3 regions of the Bacillus basilensis genome follow, and region 1 is predicted to be linked to each of the others. Evidence: riboswitches for the same ligand, from Rfam matches in the RefSeq annotation. Region 1 holds a riboswitch; each other region holds the start of a gene.
The links. Region 1 has a riboswitch for S-adenosylmethionine ahead of mtnW (2,3-diketo-5-methylthiopentyl-1-phosphate enolase). Riboswitches for the same ligand answer to the same signal wherever they lie in the genome.
Positions count from the first base shown of each region.

Region 2: another riboswitch for S-adenosylmethionine. It lies ahead of ACQVV1_RS02195 (ECF-type riboflavin transporter substrate-binding protein); the one in region 1 lies ahead of mtnW (2,3-diketo-5-methylthiopentyl-1-phosphate enolase).
Region 3: another riboswitch for S-adenosylmethionine. It lies ahead of ACQVV1_RS08495 (hypothetical protein); the one in region 1 lies ahead of mtnW (2,3-diketo-5-methylthiopentyl-1-phosphate enolase).

Region 1 covers NZ_JBNTQO010000002.1:274,709-280,414, reverse strand. Annotated here, with positions in the region: gene ACQVV1_RS04930 (carbon-nitrogen family hydrolase) at 1-353, opposite strand, end outside; gene ACQVV1_RS04925 (pyridoxal phosphate-dependent aminotransferase) at 368-1,546, shown strand; SAM riboswitch class I at 1,611-1,718, shown strand; gene mtnW (2,3-diketo-5-methylthiopentyl-1-phosphate enolase) at 1,783-3,027, shown strand; gene mtnX (2-hydroxy-3-keto-5-methylthiopentenyl-1-phosphate phosphatase) at 3,024-3,683, shown strand; gene ACQVV1_RS04910 (methylthioribulose 1-phosphate dehydratase) at 3,680-4,318, shown strand; gene ACQVV1_RS04905 (1,2-dihydroxy-3-keto-5-methylthiopentene dioxygenase) at 4,296-4,808, shown strand; gene ACQVV1_RS04900 (hypothetical protein) at 5,116-5,391, shown strand; gene ACQVV1_RS04895 (DUF3909 family protein) at 5,438-5,706, opposite strand, start outside.
Region 2 covers NZ_JBNTQO010000001.1:413,050-418,755, reverse strand. Annotated here, with positions in the region: gene ACQVV1_RS02200 (ABC transporter ATP-binding protein) at 1-1,481, opposite strand, end outside; gene ACQVV1_RS02195 (ECF-type riboflavin transporter substrate-binding protein) at 1,492-2,040, opposite strand; SAM riboswitch class I at 2,180-2,295, opposite strand; gene ACQVV1_RS02190 (aspartate/glutamate racemase family protein) at 2,443-3,123, shown strand; gene ACQVV1_RS02185 (macrolide family glycosyltransferase) at 3,173-4,351, opposite strand; gene ACQVV1_RS02180 (peptidoglycan D,D-transpeptidase FtsI family protein) at 4,733-5,706, opposite strand, start outside.
Region 3 covers NZ_JBNTQO010000003.1:377,342-383,047, reverse strand. Annotated here, with positions in the region: gene ACQVV1_RS08515 (short-chain fatty acid transporter) at 1-1,052, shown strand, start outside; gene ACQVV1_RS08510 (group-specific protein) at 1,093-1,446, opposite strand; gene ACQVV1_RS08505 (NAD(P)H-dependent oxidoreductase) at 1,443-2,018, opposite strand; gene ACQVV1_RS08500 (SWIM zinc finger family protein) at 2,042-2,431, opposite strand; gene ACQVV1_RS08495 (hypothetical protein) at 2,685-3,002, opposite strand; SAM riboswitch class I at 3,043-3,141, opposite strand; gene ACQVV1_RS08490 (hypothetical protein) at 3,264-3,455, shown strand; gene ACQVV1_RS08485 (YwiC-like family protein) at 3,488-4,210, opposite strand; gene ACQVV1_RS08480 (ECF transporter S component) at 4,396-5,097, opposite strand; gene ACQVV1_RS08475 (ABC transporter ATP-binding protein) at 5,070-5,706, opposite strand, start outside.

The DNA.
Region 1 (5,706 bases):
CCTTGTTCTGTTTGCTTTGCTATAGAACCACCAACAATATGTACACCATATTGTTTCGACCATTCTATCAACTTTTCTTTCGTTTCCAATCCATCCCTATCTGCAATTTCAGAAAGTCTCATTAAATCATAACCTGTTGTCCATAGTTCTGGTAAGACGATAACATCTGGTCTTTCCTTCATTGCTTCGCTTATTTTATTTTTAGCATTCTCAATATTTTTTTCTACATCTCCAAAGACAATATCCATTTGAATACATGCGACTTTCATTTTTTCAGCCCCATTCTCATTTTTTTCTTTACAAAATACTGGAAAGATTATATCATTTGTCACTAGAATTGTAACAACTTTCAAAAGAGGTGGAAAGTATGAAATTATTTCAACCTTCTGAGATAGTAACATCATTGCCAACACAATTTTTTGCTTCACTTGTTGCAAAAGTTAATAAAGTCGTTGCAGCTGGTCACGATGTTATTAATCTAGGTCAAGGTAATCCAGATCAACCAACGCCGCAGCATATCGTAAAAGCTTTACAAGATGCTGCAGAAAAGACCATTCATCATAAATATCCGCCATTTCGCGGACATGAAAGTTTAAAAGAAGCCGTGGCAACATTCTATCAACGTGAATATGATGTAGTAGTAAATCCAAAAACTGAAGTTGCTATTTTGTTTGGTGGAAAGGCTGGATTAGTAGAATTACCAGTTTGTTTTACAAACCCTGGTGATTCTATTCTCGTTCCCGATCCAGGCTATCCAGATTATTTATCAGGAGTTGCTTTAGCAAAAGCACAATTTAAAACAATGCCGCTTATTGCAGAAAATAATTTTTTACCAGATTATACGAAAATTGATGACTCTATTGCCGAGCGTGCAAAATTAATGTTTTTAAACTATCCAAATAATCCTACAGGTGCTACTGCATCAAAAGATTTTTTTGATGAAACTATTCATTTTGCTAATAAACACAATATATTAGTTGTTCATGATTTTGCTTACGGTGCTATTGGGTTCGATGGTCAAAAGCCTGTTAGTTTCTTACAAGCAGACGGTGCTAAAGATACAGGAATCGAAATTTACACATTATCGAAAACTTTCAATATGGCTGGCTGGCGCATCGCTTTTGCTGTAGGGAATGAAAGTGTGATCGAAACAATTAACTTATTACAAGATCATATGTATGTTAGTATTTTTGGTGCAGTTCAAGATGCTGCCCGCGAAGCACTATTAAGTTCACAGTCTTGCGTAATAGACCTTGTAAATAGTTATGAATCTCGAAGAAACGCTCTTATTTCAGCTTGTCACTCAATTGGTTGGAATGTAAACATTCCAACAGGATCATTCTTTGCATGGCTTCCTGTACCAAAAGGTTATACATCTGAGCAATTTTCTGATATTTTACTAGACAAAGCACACGTTGCGGTTGCTCCTGGTGTTGGATTTGGTGAACATGGCGAAGGGTACGTCCGTGTTGGTCTCTTGCATACAGAAGATAGATTACGAGAAGCCATTAATCGAATTGATAAATTAAATTTTTTCAAAAAATAATTGACAACGCGAATAATATCTGACAAAATTCAGTTATCTTAAAAATTTAAACATTTCTAAATACTTCTTATCAAGAGCAGGTGGAGGGACGAGCCCGACGAAACCCGGCAACCGATCTACATAATTGTAGACACGGTGCTAATTCTCGCAGCATTACGCTGACAGATAAGGAGCTGGTTGTAAAAAAACCTCTCCTTAGCTGAGAGGTTTTTTTATTTAACTAGGAGGTTTTAACAATGAGCGGAATAATAGCGACGTATTTAATCCATGATGATTCACATAACTTAGAAAAAAAGGCCGAGCAAATTGCACTCGGATTAACAATTGGCTCTTGGACCCATTTACCAAATTTATTACAAGAACAATTAAAACAGCATAAAGGCAATGTCATTCATGTTGAGGAATTAGCTGAACAAGAACATACCAATTCGTATTTACGAAAAAAAGTAAAACGCGGGATTATTAAAATCGAATATCCGTTATTAAACTTCAGTCCAGATTTACCAGCGATTTTAACGACTACCTTTGGAAAGCTATCACTTGATGGCGAAGTAAAATTAATTGATTTAACTTTTTCAGATGAGTTAAAAGAGCATTTTCCTGGTCCAAAATTCGGGATAGATGGTATTCGAAACCTTTTACAAGTACATGAGCGTCCCCTTTTAATGAGTATTTTTAAAGGAATGATTGGACGAAATATTGGGTATTTAAAAACGCAATTACGCGATCAAGCAATTGGTGGTGTAGATATAGTAAAAGATGATGAAATATTATTTGAAAATGCATTAACACCTCTTACGAAACGCATTGTATCGGGAAAAGAAGTTTTACAATCCGTATATGAAACATACGGACATAAAACGTTATATGCCGTAAATTTAACAGGACGAACTTTTGATTTAAAAGAAAATGCGAAACGTGCAGTGCAAGCTGGAGCTGATATTCTATTATTTAACGTATTTGCTTACGGACTAGATGTACTACAATCACTTGCAGAAGATGATGAAATCCCAGTTCCTATTATGGCACATCCTGCTGTAAGTGGTGCTTATTCAGCATCCAAGTTATATGGAGTTTCATCTCCATTATTACTCGGAAAGCTACTACGTTATGCTGGGGCTGACTTTTCATTATTCCCATCTCCATACGGAAGTGTTGCGCTAGAAAAAGAGGAGGCTCTTGCTATCTCAAAATATTTAACTAAAGACGATGCATTTTTCAAGAAGAGCTTTTCTGTTCCGTCTGCTGGTATTCATCCTGGTTTCGTTCCCTTTATTCTACGAGATTTCGGTAAAGATGTTGTTATTAATGCTGGTGGCGGAATACACGGACATCCAAATGGGGCGCAAGGCGGCGGTAAAGCTTTCCGTGCTGCAATTGATGCTACTTTGCAAAATAAACCACTCCATGAAGTAGATGACATAAACTTGCATAGTGCACTACAAATATGGGGAAATCCCTCTCATGAGGTGAAATTATGAGTATTCAAGTATTTTGTGATTTTGATGGCACGATTACAAATAATGATAACATTATGTCCATTATGGAAAAATTCGCACCACCAGAAGCCGAAGAAGTAAAGAATAGAATTTTATCACAAGAGCTATCTATTCAAGAAGGTGTTTCTCAATTATTTCAATTAATACCTACTAATCTGCACGATGAGATTATTCAATTTTTAATAGAGACTGCTGAAATTCGTAATGGTTTTCATGAATTTATACAATTTGTAAATGAAAATGACATTTCTTTTTACGTTATATCAGGTGGAATGGATTTCTTCGTCTATCCACTCTTACAAGGACTCATTCCTAAAGAGCAAATTTACTGTAATGAAACTGACTTTTCAAGTGAATACATTACCGTTAAATGGCCTCATCCTTGTGATCATCATTGTCAAAATCATTGCGGATTATGCAAATCATCTTTAATCCGTAAATTAAGTGATACGAATGACTTCCATATTGTGATTGGAGATTCAATTACTGATTTACAAGCTGCAAAACAAGCAGATAAAGTATTTGCCCGTGACTTCCTTATTACAAAATGTGAAGAGAATCATATTGCTTATACACCTTTTGAAACATTTCATGATGTTCAATTTGCATTAAAACATTTGTTGGAGGTGAAATTATGAAACAACTGTTTCGTCAATGGTTTGACTTAAGCGAGATAAAAAAAGAATTAACAACACGAAATTGGTTTCCAGCAACGAGTGGTAATATTTCTATAAAGGTTAGTCATGAGCCACTTACTTTTCTTATTACAGCAAGTGGTAAAGATAAAACAAAAACGACTCCAGATGATTTTCTCCTAGTAGATCATCTAGGGGTTCCCGTATTAGAGACTGAATTACGCCCTTCAGCAGAAACAATCTTGCATACGCATATTTATAACAATACGAATGCTGGATGCGTACTTCATGTTCATACAACTGATAATAATGTCATCACAAACTTATATAGTGATACCGTCACCCTTCAAAATCAAGAAATTATTAAAGCTCTCGATATTTGGGAAGAAGGTGCAACAATCCACATTCCTATTATTGAAAACCATGCCCACATCCCAACGCTTGGAGAAACCTTCCGAAAGCATATACAAGGAGATTCGGGAGCAGTATTAATCCGTAACCATGGTATTACCGTATGGGGCCGAGATAGCTTTGATGCAAAGAAAAGATTAGAGGCTTATGAGTTTTTATTCCAATTTCATATAAAACTATTATCAATTCAAGGAGGCGTTTCTAATGGCGCAAATTCGTATTCATGAAGTAAATACTCGCATTGAAAATGAAGTGGAAGTATCTAAATTTTTACAAGAGGAAGGTGTTTTATATGAGAAATGGAATATTTCTAAACTTCCTCCTCATTTAAATGAAAATTATTCGTTAACAGATGAAAACAAAGCTGAAATATTAGCTGTGTTTTCAAAAGAAATCGCTGATGTTTCAGCACGTCGAGGTTATAAAGCACATGATGTAATTTCACTTTCAAATAGCACACCTAACCTTGACGAATTATTAATTAATTTTCAAAAAGAACACCATCATACTGATGATGAAGTTCGCTTTATTGTTAGCGGGCATGGCATCTTTGCTATTGAAGGCAAAGATGGGAAATTCTTTGACGTTGAACTTGAGCCAGGTGATCTCATATCTGTTCCTGAAAATGCAAGACATTATTTCACCTTGCAAGATGATCGTCAAGTTGTAGCTATTCGTATTTTTGTTACAGCTGAAGGCTGGGTTCCAATCTATTAAGGTAGTTAGTTGAATAAAAGGACTTGGATCCCCTTTTCCAACCTTTTATTCACTCTACATATATACATCCTCCTATGGAACAGGCTTATTTCAAAAAATGAAATAAGCCTGATTTTTTATTTTCTCAAACGTATGAGTCCTTCTGTTCAAAAACAATCTTCTCCTTCTATTTTTTAAGGGTATTTCTTAACACTTTTTGAACATTTATTGAACTTTTTTTGAATTTTTTCTGAAAATTCTGTTTTGTATATGATATACTACAAATAACTAAGAAGGAAAAGAATATCGCAAACAGAGGGGGATAATCATGAGTTTACTTATCGCACTTATACTAGGGGTTACGTGTGGAGCACTTCCTGTTATTCTAGGAGCTATTATGGAAGAGTTAGAAGTTGGTGTTTTAGGTTTTGTCGCATCTTGTGTAAGCGCTTTACTTTTTGGTTTGTTCGGCGCTATTCCTGTTTCAATTCTGTCTGCATTTTATATAATACGCCATGCTCGTGCAAAACAATTTGGTCCTAATCACATCGCGCAAGTTATTCCATTCCCAATTGAACGATGCCGCCGTGCTTCTAGCTTATAATTATAAAATTAAATATAAATAAATAAAAGTCCTCAAATGAGGACTTTTATTTATTTTCTTCTAGAAATTGAAACAATTCTTGTAAATGTAGGACATCTTCACTATAGCTAACAGATACGTGGCATATACCATCAATCTCTGCTTGCATATAAAGATCAACTCCATCTTGATCATATTTCAATGCCAAATAAAACTCCATTTCTTCTAGCATCTTTTTTGAAGTTCGAATAACGTAATGCCCTTTCTCATCTCTTCCATATTCGAATTTCGGTTCAAAATCATATTTTTGTTTAAAAGCTTCTTTTTGTTTTTCAT
Region 2 (5,706 bases), on a different contig from region 1:
TTCATATCGTGTGTGATCAAAATAAACGATATTCCCTTTGCAGCTAATTTTCTAATAAACGACATAAATTGTTTATAATGATAATAATCTTGTCCCGCTGTCGGTTCATCTAACATGATAAGTTTCGGATTTGTTGTTAGTACAGATGCAATCGTTAATCTCTTTTTTTGTCCATAACTTAACGCCTGAATTGGCCAATTTCGAAATGGATACAAACCACAAACTTTTAACGCTTCTTCCGCTCTAAGCTTAATTTCTTCCTTTGAAAATTTTTTTAATTTTAATGAAAACGAAACCTCTTCCATAACAGTAGGTTGAGTAATCACATGATTAGGATTTTGCATCACATAAGATATAACCTCACCGCGTTTACGAATAGACCAAGAATTAATATTTACTCCATCAATTAAAATCCTATCATTTTTTGTTTTGTTTATCCCTATAAGACTATGAGCTAATGTTGATTTTCCAGCTCCATTATGGCCTAAAAGTGCTACTATTTCCCCTTTATATATAGAGAAATTCACATTATCTAATACTTTTTGTTTATTAGAATATGAGAATGACAAATTCTCTACTTTCAATAATTCTTTTTTTGTAGGAGTGTCTTTACAAAAAACTTGCTTCTCCATCCACTCATTTATTACGCCACTAACACTTTCCCTATGAAGATTTTCAAGTGGGTATATTACGTCATTATTACTATCAAAATGTAATCTCTTTAATACTTCTATATACATAGGTTCTCTTAAGCCTATAGATGGTAATATATTTGACGCTAAAATCTTTTCAGGTGTCCCAATCGCAACAATTTCACCTTCATCAATTAAAATGATTTTATCTAAATCCAGGTTTAACATTTCTTCTATTCGATGTTCAATAATTACAATTGTTTTATTATATTGTTTATGTATATCTTTAATTAGTTGTATTGTATGTATGGCGCTTAGCGGATCTAAATTTGCTAACGGTTCATCGAACAATAATATATTAGCATTTGTTGTTAACAGACCTGCTAGAGAAACAGTTTGTTTTTGCCCTCCTGATAATTCATGTGGACTTTGTTTATGAAAAGCATGCATCTTCACCTTTTTTAATGAATCCGAAACAATCTTTTTCATATCATCTTGATTTACACATTCGTTTTCTAAATAAAATGCTACATCTTCTTCTACTGTAAGGCCAATAAATTGAGCGTCTTGATCTTGTAAAATTGTTCCTACCTGTTTACTCTGTTCAAAAATACTCTCTTTCCTTGGATCTTTTCCGGCAATTAAAATATTACCAGTACTAATTCCTTCATAAGAAAATGGAATTAGCCCATTGATACAATGAGCTAACGTTGATTTCCCTGAACCACTTCGTCCAGCAACTAGTACTTTTTCTCCAGGATATATATGAAATGAAATGTCTTTTACAGTAGGCTGTGCTGTATGCTCATATTGAAAGCTGAATTGTTCAAAAGAAATAATTGGTTGCATGTTAACATCCCTACTTTTCAATTTTTAAATGTGTATGTTTCTTATTAGATTTAGCTAAACCTATTGTAATTGGCAATCCAAGAACTAAAAATACAATAACATCAGCAATTGTTGCTCCTAATACTTGTATAACAATTTTGTCAAACGGTTCTCCCATCACAATAATATCGAATGCCCCAGCAAATATAATAGCTATGACAATTCCAATTAACCCAGTAATGGCTAAATAAGAAATATCTCCCTTATTATACGTCCCGTTTTTCACACTAAAGCCAACTCTTTTTTGAATGAGTCCCATTGCAAATCCGATAATGCCTGAGCTAATAACCCATCCCCACCAAATACCCCATCCAGCGATCGTATCTGTTACGGTATGACCGATAAGACCTATTAACAGTCCTGCAACTGGACCAAATAGAGCTCCAAAAACAGTTAAAATAGCTAATGCGGGTTTAATAAATGTATTTGGCGCAATAGAAAATCCCCAAAGTCCTAATATCCCATATAATGCTGCCCCAATTCCGATTGCTACTACTAATTTTGTTGATAATTTGTTCATTACAATTCCCCTCTCATATTAGTCAACTTTTATTACTCTATATTTATTTTGAAAATGAATTATGCATCGACACTCCCTTTCTATACAACAAAAAATGACCTCTTATATAAGAGGTCATTTTCTTTCACGTTCAAGAATCCTCTTATCTTCCAAAAAACACATCGTGTCCTCTGCGGAATTAGCACCTTCCTATAAATTTATATAGGGGTTGCTGAGGTTTCATAGGGCCGTTCCCTCCACCTCTCTGGATAAGTATTAATTTGTAATTCGTATTATGGCACTAAGAATTGTAAATTTCAATACTTTTCTAATTATTTTTTATTTAACGGTACATTCAAATCATTGTATTCTTATCGGAATTATGAAATAATAAGTTCAAAATAGTTACGGGAGGAATGCACGATGAAAGTAATCGGTTTAATTGGTGGACTAAGTTGGGAATCTACATCGTTATACTATAAACATATTAATACACTTACACTCTCTCAATATGATCAAAATGCAAAGCTTGTTTTATATAGCATGGACTTTGGTGAGGTAACTACTTTATTACAAAATCATCAATATGAAAAAGTGAAAAACGAATTAGTCACAGTTGCAAAAAAAGTTGAAAAATCTGGAGCTGAATGTTTATTAATGTGTTCTAATACGGTCCATTTATTTGCTGAAGAAGTAGAAAGTGCAATATCCATCCCGCTTCTTCACATTGGTGATGTAAGTGCTAAAGAAATGGTAGAACAGAATATAAAGCGTATCGGACTATTGGGTACAAAACAAACGATGGAACAAGACTTCTATAAATCACGTCTAGCAAACTATAACATTGAGACAATCATTCCAAATGAAGAGGAAAGAAATTTTATTCATCACGTTATTTTAAATGAATTAAGTAAAGGAATTATTTCAGAAACCTCAAAAGAAAAGCTATTACAAATTACAAAATTATTAATTCAAAATGGCGCAGAAGGAATATTACTAGGATGTACTGAAATCCCTTTGCTTATTTCACAAAACGACCTTACTGTTCCTGTGTTTGATACTGCTTTTTTACATGCAAATACTGCTGTGCAGTTTGCGGGATAACAATATACAAGCATAAAGGTAGAACCTCTATGCTTGTATATTGTTGACACTATTTACTTAAAAGAGATTCAATAACTGCAATGGCTTCTTTTGGACCACCACATTCTAAAAAACTATCATTAAGTTTTCGTATACCATGTTTATACTTTTCATTTGAAAGTACGTTTGTTACCGCTTCTTTCAAAGTTTGCACATTAACATACTCTTTTAATAACCGATGCGCTGCTTCAAGCTCAGTTAACCTTTGTGCTATCATTGGCTGATCTTTATCATGTGGAATTATTACAAATGGGACTTTAAAATATATAGCATCGTGTACGCTATTCATGCCGCCATGTGTAATAAAAACATCTGTTTCACTTAATATTTCTGATTGGGGTACGTATGAAGCAATTATAAAATTGTCTGGCGCTTTTTTAATTTTAGAACGATCATTTCTATCACCAATTGCCATTACAACTATCCCATCAAAATCTGAGAAAGTATCAATACAAGTATTAAAGAATGGTTCGAGTCCTTCAAGTAGTGTTCCCATTGAAATGTAAATAACTTTCTTCTCTTTAAGCATTTCAAATGGAAACTCTACATTTGTTTTACGATTTGAAATACTCGGCCCAATAAAAATGTTATTTTCTCCAAACGAATTGCTATTAGGTTGGAAATAACGACTTGTGTACACGAGAGAAATATCTCCCTTATTATGCATAAATTGAAGATTATTTTTAGGTTTTACGCCAAATTCATGCTCCATTTGATATAGTAACTTTTCAGAAAGTTCATCGGGTTGGAATTGTATTTCTGCATTTGGATGAAAAGGTAACGTCTCTAAAAATTCTGGAGGAATTAAAAATATAGGAGAAGAAACTACACCTGGTATTTGTAAATACTCCTTTACTAACTCTCCAGCACCAAATATATCATAAATTACAAAATCAAAAATTATGCTTTCACATAATTTTTTCGTAATTTCTAATATATATAAAGAAGTTTGAACATGTACATGAAAGAAAGAATTCAACCCATATGAAGTTTCAGTATCAATAGAAATCTCCTTTAATAAATCTGGATGGGTATAAACAGTAGCTCCCAAATCTTCAATTCTGCCTTTAAAATGTTCTGTTGTAATATAATGTACGTGATCACCCCGTTCAATGAAGGCTTTGACTAAACTTAATGTAGGATTTACATGTCCCTCTGCTGGAAAATTAACCATTAAAATATTTAGCACTTCTTTCTCACTCCTTACATTTCAATTCACTTATTAAGCATACTGTAATTATTACCGTCAATCTTCCCCTAATAGTCCCAATAAACTTGCTACTTTAGATTGATAAATAATTGTCCGTCATTAAATTAAAAAAGGCATCTACATAAGTAGATGCCTAACCGTGATAAGGAGTGTTCTGTGAGGTTAGAATAAGCTTTTCAGCTTGTCCTATGCTATCAATATATGATTTATTTTATAAAACGTGAATAATTGATAGAATGATTTTACCTCTCTATCACCCATTTTGAATCTATCCCTAAATAAGACGACTCTAGTTTCTATAACATTTCATATATTTTAATCTTCTTTAGAGCTATCTATTTTTGTAGTTTCTCCAGTCAATCACTTATTTTTCAATTCAAAATAAGCATCTAAAATTTCTTTTCCAATATCAGAATTAATACCAGATTTATCATTAATAACCCACGGTACAACTACAGAGAATGCTACTTCAGGATTATCATATGGTGCATATCCTGCTAACGTTAAATTATAACATTCTCTTCGCTCACCTTTTTCATTTCTTCCAATATCACTTTCTCCACCGTATACTGTCTGTGCAGTCCCTGTTTTACCTGCTGGTTTATAAGATGCTTTTTGGAACGCCCTTACACCTGTTCCATCACCTTCTTGGAACACTCTTCTAAATCCTTCTTTTACTTGATTTATATATTCCACTTTCATATCTATTTTATTTAAAACGATTGGTTCTACTGAATGCACCACTTTACCAATCTCATCTTTTTGCGACGTTTGCTCTCTTACCTCTTGAACAATTTGTGGCTTCATTCGATATCCACCGTTTGCGATTGTTGAAATATACTGTACAAGCTGAAGTGGCGTATAGGTGTCATACTGGCCAATTGAGTAGTCTAGTAAGAAACCAGGTTGATTATCTTTTTTACCAATTTGTCCAGCTGTTTCATTCGGTAAATCGATACCCGTTGGAACACCTAATCCAAATTGCCTGAAATAATACCTCATTTTATCAAAGTACTCCTGTTTAATATTTAATGAACTATTTTTCACATAATCCACACCTGCAATTTTTAATGCTGTATGAAACATATAAACGTTTGAAGAGACTTGTAACGCTCTTAAATCATCAATATTTCCAAACTCTTTCCAAGACTTTTTTTCCTTAGTTCCTTTAAACTTCATAGGTGCATCATAAAAATAAGTACCTGGTGTTATAGCTTTCGTTTCAAATCCAGTTAAAACTGTTGCACCTTTAACTGTTGATCCGAGCTCATAAGAACTAGTCATTGTGCCTAAAGCATAGTCTTCAACTTCTGTTTTTCCGTCTTTTTCTACAA
Region 3 (5,706 bases), on a different contig from region 1:
TTGCCATTTCAATCGTAAGTTTACTAGGGGCATACATAAACTGGGGATTTGGTATTGTTGTATCTGTTTTATATGCAAAGGAAGTAGCGAGGCAGCTTGAAGGATTAGATTATAGACTAGCCATTGCTTCTTCTTACTCTGGATTTCTCATTTGGCATGCGGGGCTTTCTGCTTCTATTCCTCTTACGTTAGCAACAGGCGGCGAAACGTTAATCAAAACGACAGCTGGAAGTATTAAAGAAGCGATTCCTATAACTGAAACGTTATTCTCACCATACGCTCTCGTTCCAGTTATTATCTTTTTAGTTACGATGCCTCTCATTAATAAGGCGATGCATCCAGATGCAAAACATACAATAACAGTAGATCCTAGCGTATTCCATGAGGAAGCTGCCGCTCAAGAGGTAGGAAAAAATACGTTCGCTGAAAAAATGGAAAATAGTATCATCATTACACTTTGCGTTGGATTGTTAGGTCTCATTTATATTTTCAATTACTTTTATACGAAAGGTTTTAACCTTACTCTCGATATCGTGATTTTTATGTTATTAATTGCTGGTCTTATTTTTCACCGCACTCCAATTCAATATATTCGTGCTTTTTCAGATTCTACGAAAAGTGCTTCTGGCATTTTACTTCAGTTTCCGTTTTACGCAGGAATTATGGGGATGATGATTGGAGCAAATAGTGAAGGACTTTCACTTGGAGGAGCTATTTCTAATTTCTTTATTAGCATTTCAAACGAAACGACTTTCCCCCTCTTTACTTTTTTAAGTGCTGGCATCGTTAATATTTTCGTTCCATCAGGAGGTGGTCAATGGGCAGTGCAAGCACCAATTATGATTCCAGCTGGTGCTGAACTTGGTGTACCTGCTGCAAAAACAGCAATGGCAATTGCGTGGGGCGATGCTTGGACGAATTTAATTCAACCTTTCTGGGCATTACCGGCATTAGCGATAGCCGGTTTAGGCGCTCGTGATATTATGGGATTTTGCGTTGTCAACTTACTATATGCAGGATTTGTCATAAGTCTATGTTTCCTATTTATTTAAACGAAAAGCTAGTTTTATACTAGCTTTTTTACATAATAAATTATTTATTTCCCATGCAATTTATAATACCTCTCCACTCTATATCCGTAAGATGTAATGCCTCACATGCAAAAAAGTCTTCACATACTTTTTCAATCAGATGTGGATTTTCCCTCAAGAAATTCCACTGTAATACTTTAGGAAGAAAATGTATTTCATATTCTTTACTTCCCCGTACTACTTCATCAACTTCTCTCTCACAAATTCCTCTTATTAAATAATCATTCCTTAACTCTATTTGAATTTGCTGAAATGTTGCGCTACATTTTTTCAATTGAAGTAAACATGTAATATACGTTCGTAAAAGTTCGTTATCATACCCACAACATTTTATAATACATTCCATTTCATTCATAATGTACGAGCCTTTTCTTCTATTTGTAATAACCACTTTTCCCGCTTCTCTCGTTTACTCGTTTTCACAGATTGAAAAACTGACCGTTTTATATCGCGAATTCCGCAAAAACGTAAAATACCTCTCTTCATCATAATCCAATCTGCTGATCTATATAATAGTGCGACGTACCATAATGGTGAGTCTAATGTATTAATTACCCACGCCTTCTTACCTTTCAATAACCCTTTTGGCAGGGCACCTTCATATTTATAAGCAAATCCAGCTACGAATATGCGATCAATAAACCCTTTTAAAATAGCCGGCATCCCCCACCACCATATTGGATAAATGAAGAGAAGAGTATCCGCTTCTTCCACTAACGTTCTATACCGAGCTGTTTCTTCTTCATTTACTAAATCACGCCTTTTCTTCTCTTCATTAAAAACAAGGACTGGATCAAATTGTTCTTTGTATAAATCAAGTACAGTAACTGAATGATTTGTTTCCTGTAGTCCTTTTTGTACATGATCTAAAATCGCCTTGTTAAAACTTGAAGGACTAGGATGAGCGTATACAATTAGTACATTCACTGCCAAACAACTCCCTCTATAAGTTAAAGTTTCCCCTTCTTTAACATCTTCTCTACAATTTGCACGTTTTTCGAACTTTGCAACAAACGATTTAATACTGTGATTAACTCTTCCTTTTCTAAATCTTTCAGTTTCTCTTTCACCTTACTCTCACCAGCATCTTGAATATCATAAACAACTGCCGCCATATGCTTGCAAAGATTCTCATACGGACACTCGCAGCTACTTTCTGTAAAATCTTCAAGATCAATAATCACTTCATAGTTTCCTGCATTTCCAGTAACGAAAGCAAATACTTTTTTGTCTTGTATTTCAACATCTTCTACATGTCCTTCTTCATAATATTCATAACCTTTATCCATAATGTATTTAGGAATCCATTTCGTTATATCATTTAATAAGTAAGCGTACATAATAGCACCTCTTCCTTTAATTCCCTTTTGACTTCCACAACCCCTGCATGTTATTCTAATAACTGTCAAATAGCAAGTCTATGTGACAAAACGACTGACACCTATTCGGCGGAGGTGTCTCTTTTCATTTGCAGCCGATATGAAGTGCCTCTTTCAGGCACATTCAATCTTTGACACTACACACTCAACACCATTCCCTGTATCAGGCTGCTTAAGCAGTCTTTTACTCTACATACTTCAAAAAAAAGAGAGCTTAGCTCCCTTTTCTCGCCTTATAAAATACCCCTTTTTCAGTATAGAGATATTCATCAGCTAATGTAATTTTCCCATCCAGTTTCAGTTCATCTAATAGCCTTGATAAATAAAATTGATGTAACATCTTTTTCGTGAATTTTCCTTCATGATGCGAAACGATATGTTCTTGAATATCTAACAATGATATTGGCTTATCTTGCTCTATCATATATTCATAAACTGTACTACGCAGTTTTACGTATTTTTCGAGTGTCACAGTAATGCGCAACCCCTTTCTTCTTAATATAAATTTTCGTAATCGGTTTTTTTGCAACAAAAAAACCTCTCCGATAAGAAGAAGTTACGTATATATCTTCGTCTTATCTCCCAGAACAAATATGTTCTGCTGGAATTAGCACCTGCATCGCGGTTGCTGGGTTTCATCGGGCCAGTCCCTCCACCTCTCTGGATAAGAAAATATTCACTTAAAACCTACTATACGTAATTTCACTTTAATTGTCAAACAAATATAACAAATTATATTTTTTTCCTTACTGTTCATACTATATATATATGAGTATTCAAGGAGGAGTATGAAATGCATCAAAATGCTCGCGGATATGTACAAGATTCTTTTCAATCGTTACAAGAAGCAAAACATTGTTTAGAAGAAGCACTACAGACTGTTGAAAAAGATTTTAATCGTGCTCGTATTGAGCAATCCCTTTATGCGATCGAACAAGCTATTCAACGCTGCGATTACACCGTTCACATTTTAGAACAAGATTGAAAAAACTTCCCATCAATTGATGGGAAGTTTTTTCAAATGGCATACTTCATAATTATTGCCGTTATGATTAAAAAATATACAGAATTAACAATTTCTAAAATCCCTACTTTTATAATTGAAATTTTTTTGCCATACAATATAATTGCTCGAATGACACTTGGTATAAAAATAAGAGAACACCACGGATTGATAGCAAATACGATGATCGTTAACACGATATGATAACCCCAAGATATAAAACGATACTTCGGATTATTTTTCTCACGAATCATCGTTTTCACATAAAACGTACTTCCTAAAAAATATAAAAATGAAATAAGCGCAATAAATACTGCTGTTTTATCTAGAAGCTTCATTGAAAAATAATAACTAACTAAACCACCTATACAGAAAACAATAATTGCACTAATGTCATTTAGTAATGCTCTTTCATTCTTTTGACGAGCGTAATACATATTTACTATAAATAAGGGAATCATTACCACTACGAATAAAAGAATGCGCCATTCATATAATAGAGAAATCATCCCAAATACGAAAGCGATGATAAAATATACAATTGAAGCATGTAAATACTCTTTTTTTCGTTTTTGTTTTATGTACATAAGAAATGGATACGTAGCTAAATAGATAAAGAACCAAGCTAAAAACAATGGGATATGATACATAGTAGGTTTCCCAAGAATAACACTTAATAGAAATGGTATAACAAGCATGGCCCATGCACCATGTTGCTTCGGAATAACTAACTTCATTAACTATACACCTCCCTTTTGAAAATAGTTCTCACCTATTATTATACAAATAATTTTATATAATAGCCGACGTATATTGAATCGATTTTTTGACAAATAAAAAATGCTCCTTACAATATGTAAGAAGCATGAAAGAGGCAAACGAATATGTAAGTCGCGACCCTACCTTATATGAGTATGCTTTTCTATGCCATGTTATGCTTATCTAATATGCCGTATTTCCTTTTAAATCTTGTAAGAATCGTAATCCAAGAAGTACTAAATAATAGTAAGAACATAACATTCGAAATCGCATGGCTCAAATCGAAATAAAAACTTGCTATATAATATGAAATGACAGCTTCCCACGTTGCTTCACGTATAAAACCAAGAAGCCCCCAGAAATTCATGATCCAGCCAAATAAAAAGCCCACGAAGAACCCATATAATAGTCTCCCCCATAACTTTTTCATTAAAAATGTATTGCGAAGTAAGCCTGCTATAAAACCAATCATACCCCATGAAAACATTTGCCACGGTGTCCACGGACCTTGTCCTAAAAAAATGTTAGATACGATGGCCGCTGTTGCCCCGATCATAAATCCAGTCTCGCTTCCAAACACAATTGCAGAAACGATAATTACAAAAGAAGTCGGTTGTACACTCGGTAAAATAGAAAATGGTACGCGGCTAACTGCTGCAATTGCCGCTAATACGGCAACGAGAACAATTTCACGTGAAACAAATGCCTTCCTTTCAAAACGGATATAGAAAGGTAACATAATAACAACTAATAAAAACAAACTACTTAACAGGTAATAACCGTCCATGATAAGTGTAGTAAAGAGTAATGTGCCTATTATTACTGCAAAAATACATATTATGAATGCAACATATCGTTTGGACACGCTTCGTACACATCCTCCCACGTTAATGCATATGGCAATTCTTTACGAATGAATCGGTTAATAGATGTTGTATAAAAGAAGTTACCACTAAAAAATTCTTTCGGTGCATCATTCATAATAACTGCTCCGTCAAATAACATCATACATTGATCCACGTATTTCGCTGCAAACTCAATATCATGCGTTGCCATTACAATTGTTGTCCCTTCTTTTTGCAACTTTCTAAATAGCTCTCCTACTCTTTCTTTCTTCCATGGATCTAGTCCTTTTGTCGGTTCGTCCAGTAATAATAACGCCGGCTTTGATAATAACGTTGTACATAATGCAAGTAGTTGTTGCTCTCCTCCGCTACAATCATGCGGATGGCGTTCTTTAAGCGAGTACAACCAAAACTGTTTTAGCGTATCTTCTGCAATTTCTTTTCCTTGTTCTCCGTATAATTCACGTGCACGTTCATACACCTCATCCCACACTGTATCAAATGTAAAATGATAATACGGATGCTGCGATACATACCCGATCCTTTTAAATCGTTCTTTCGAATCAATTTTATGTATCACTTTCCCATTCCACTTTACTTTCCCTCTTCTCGCTTTTTGTAATCCAGCT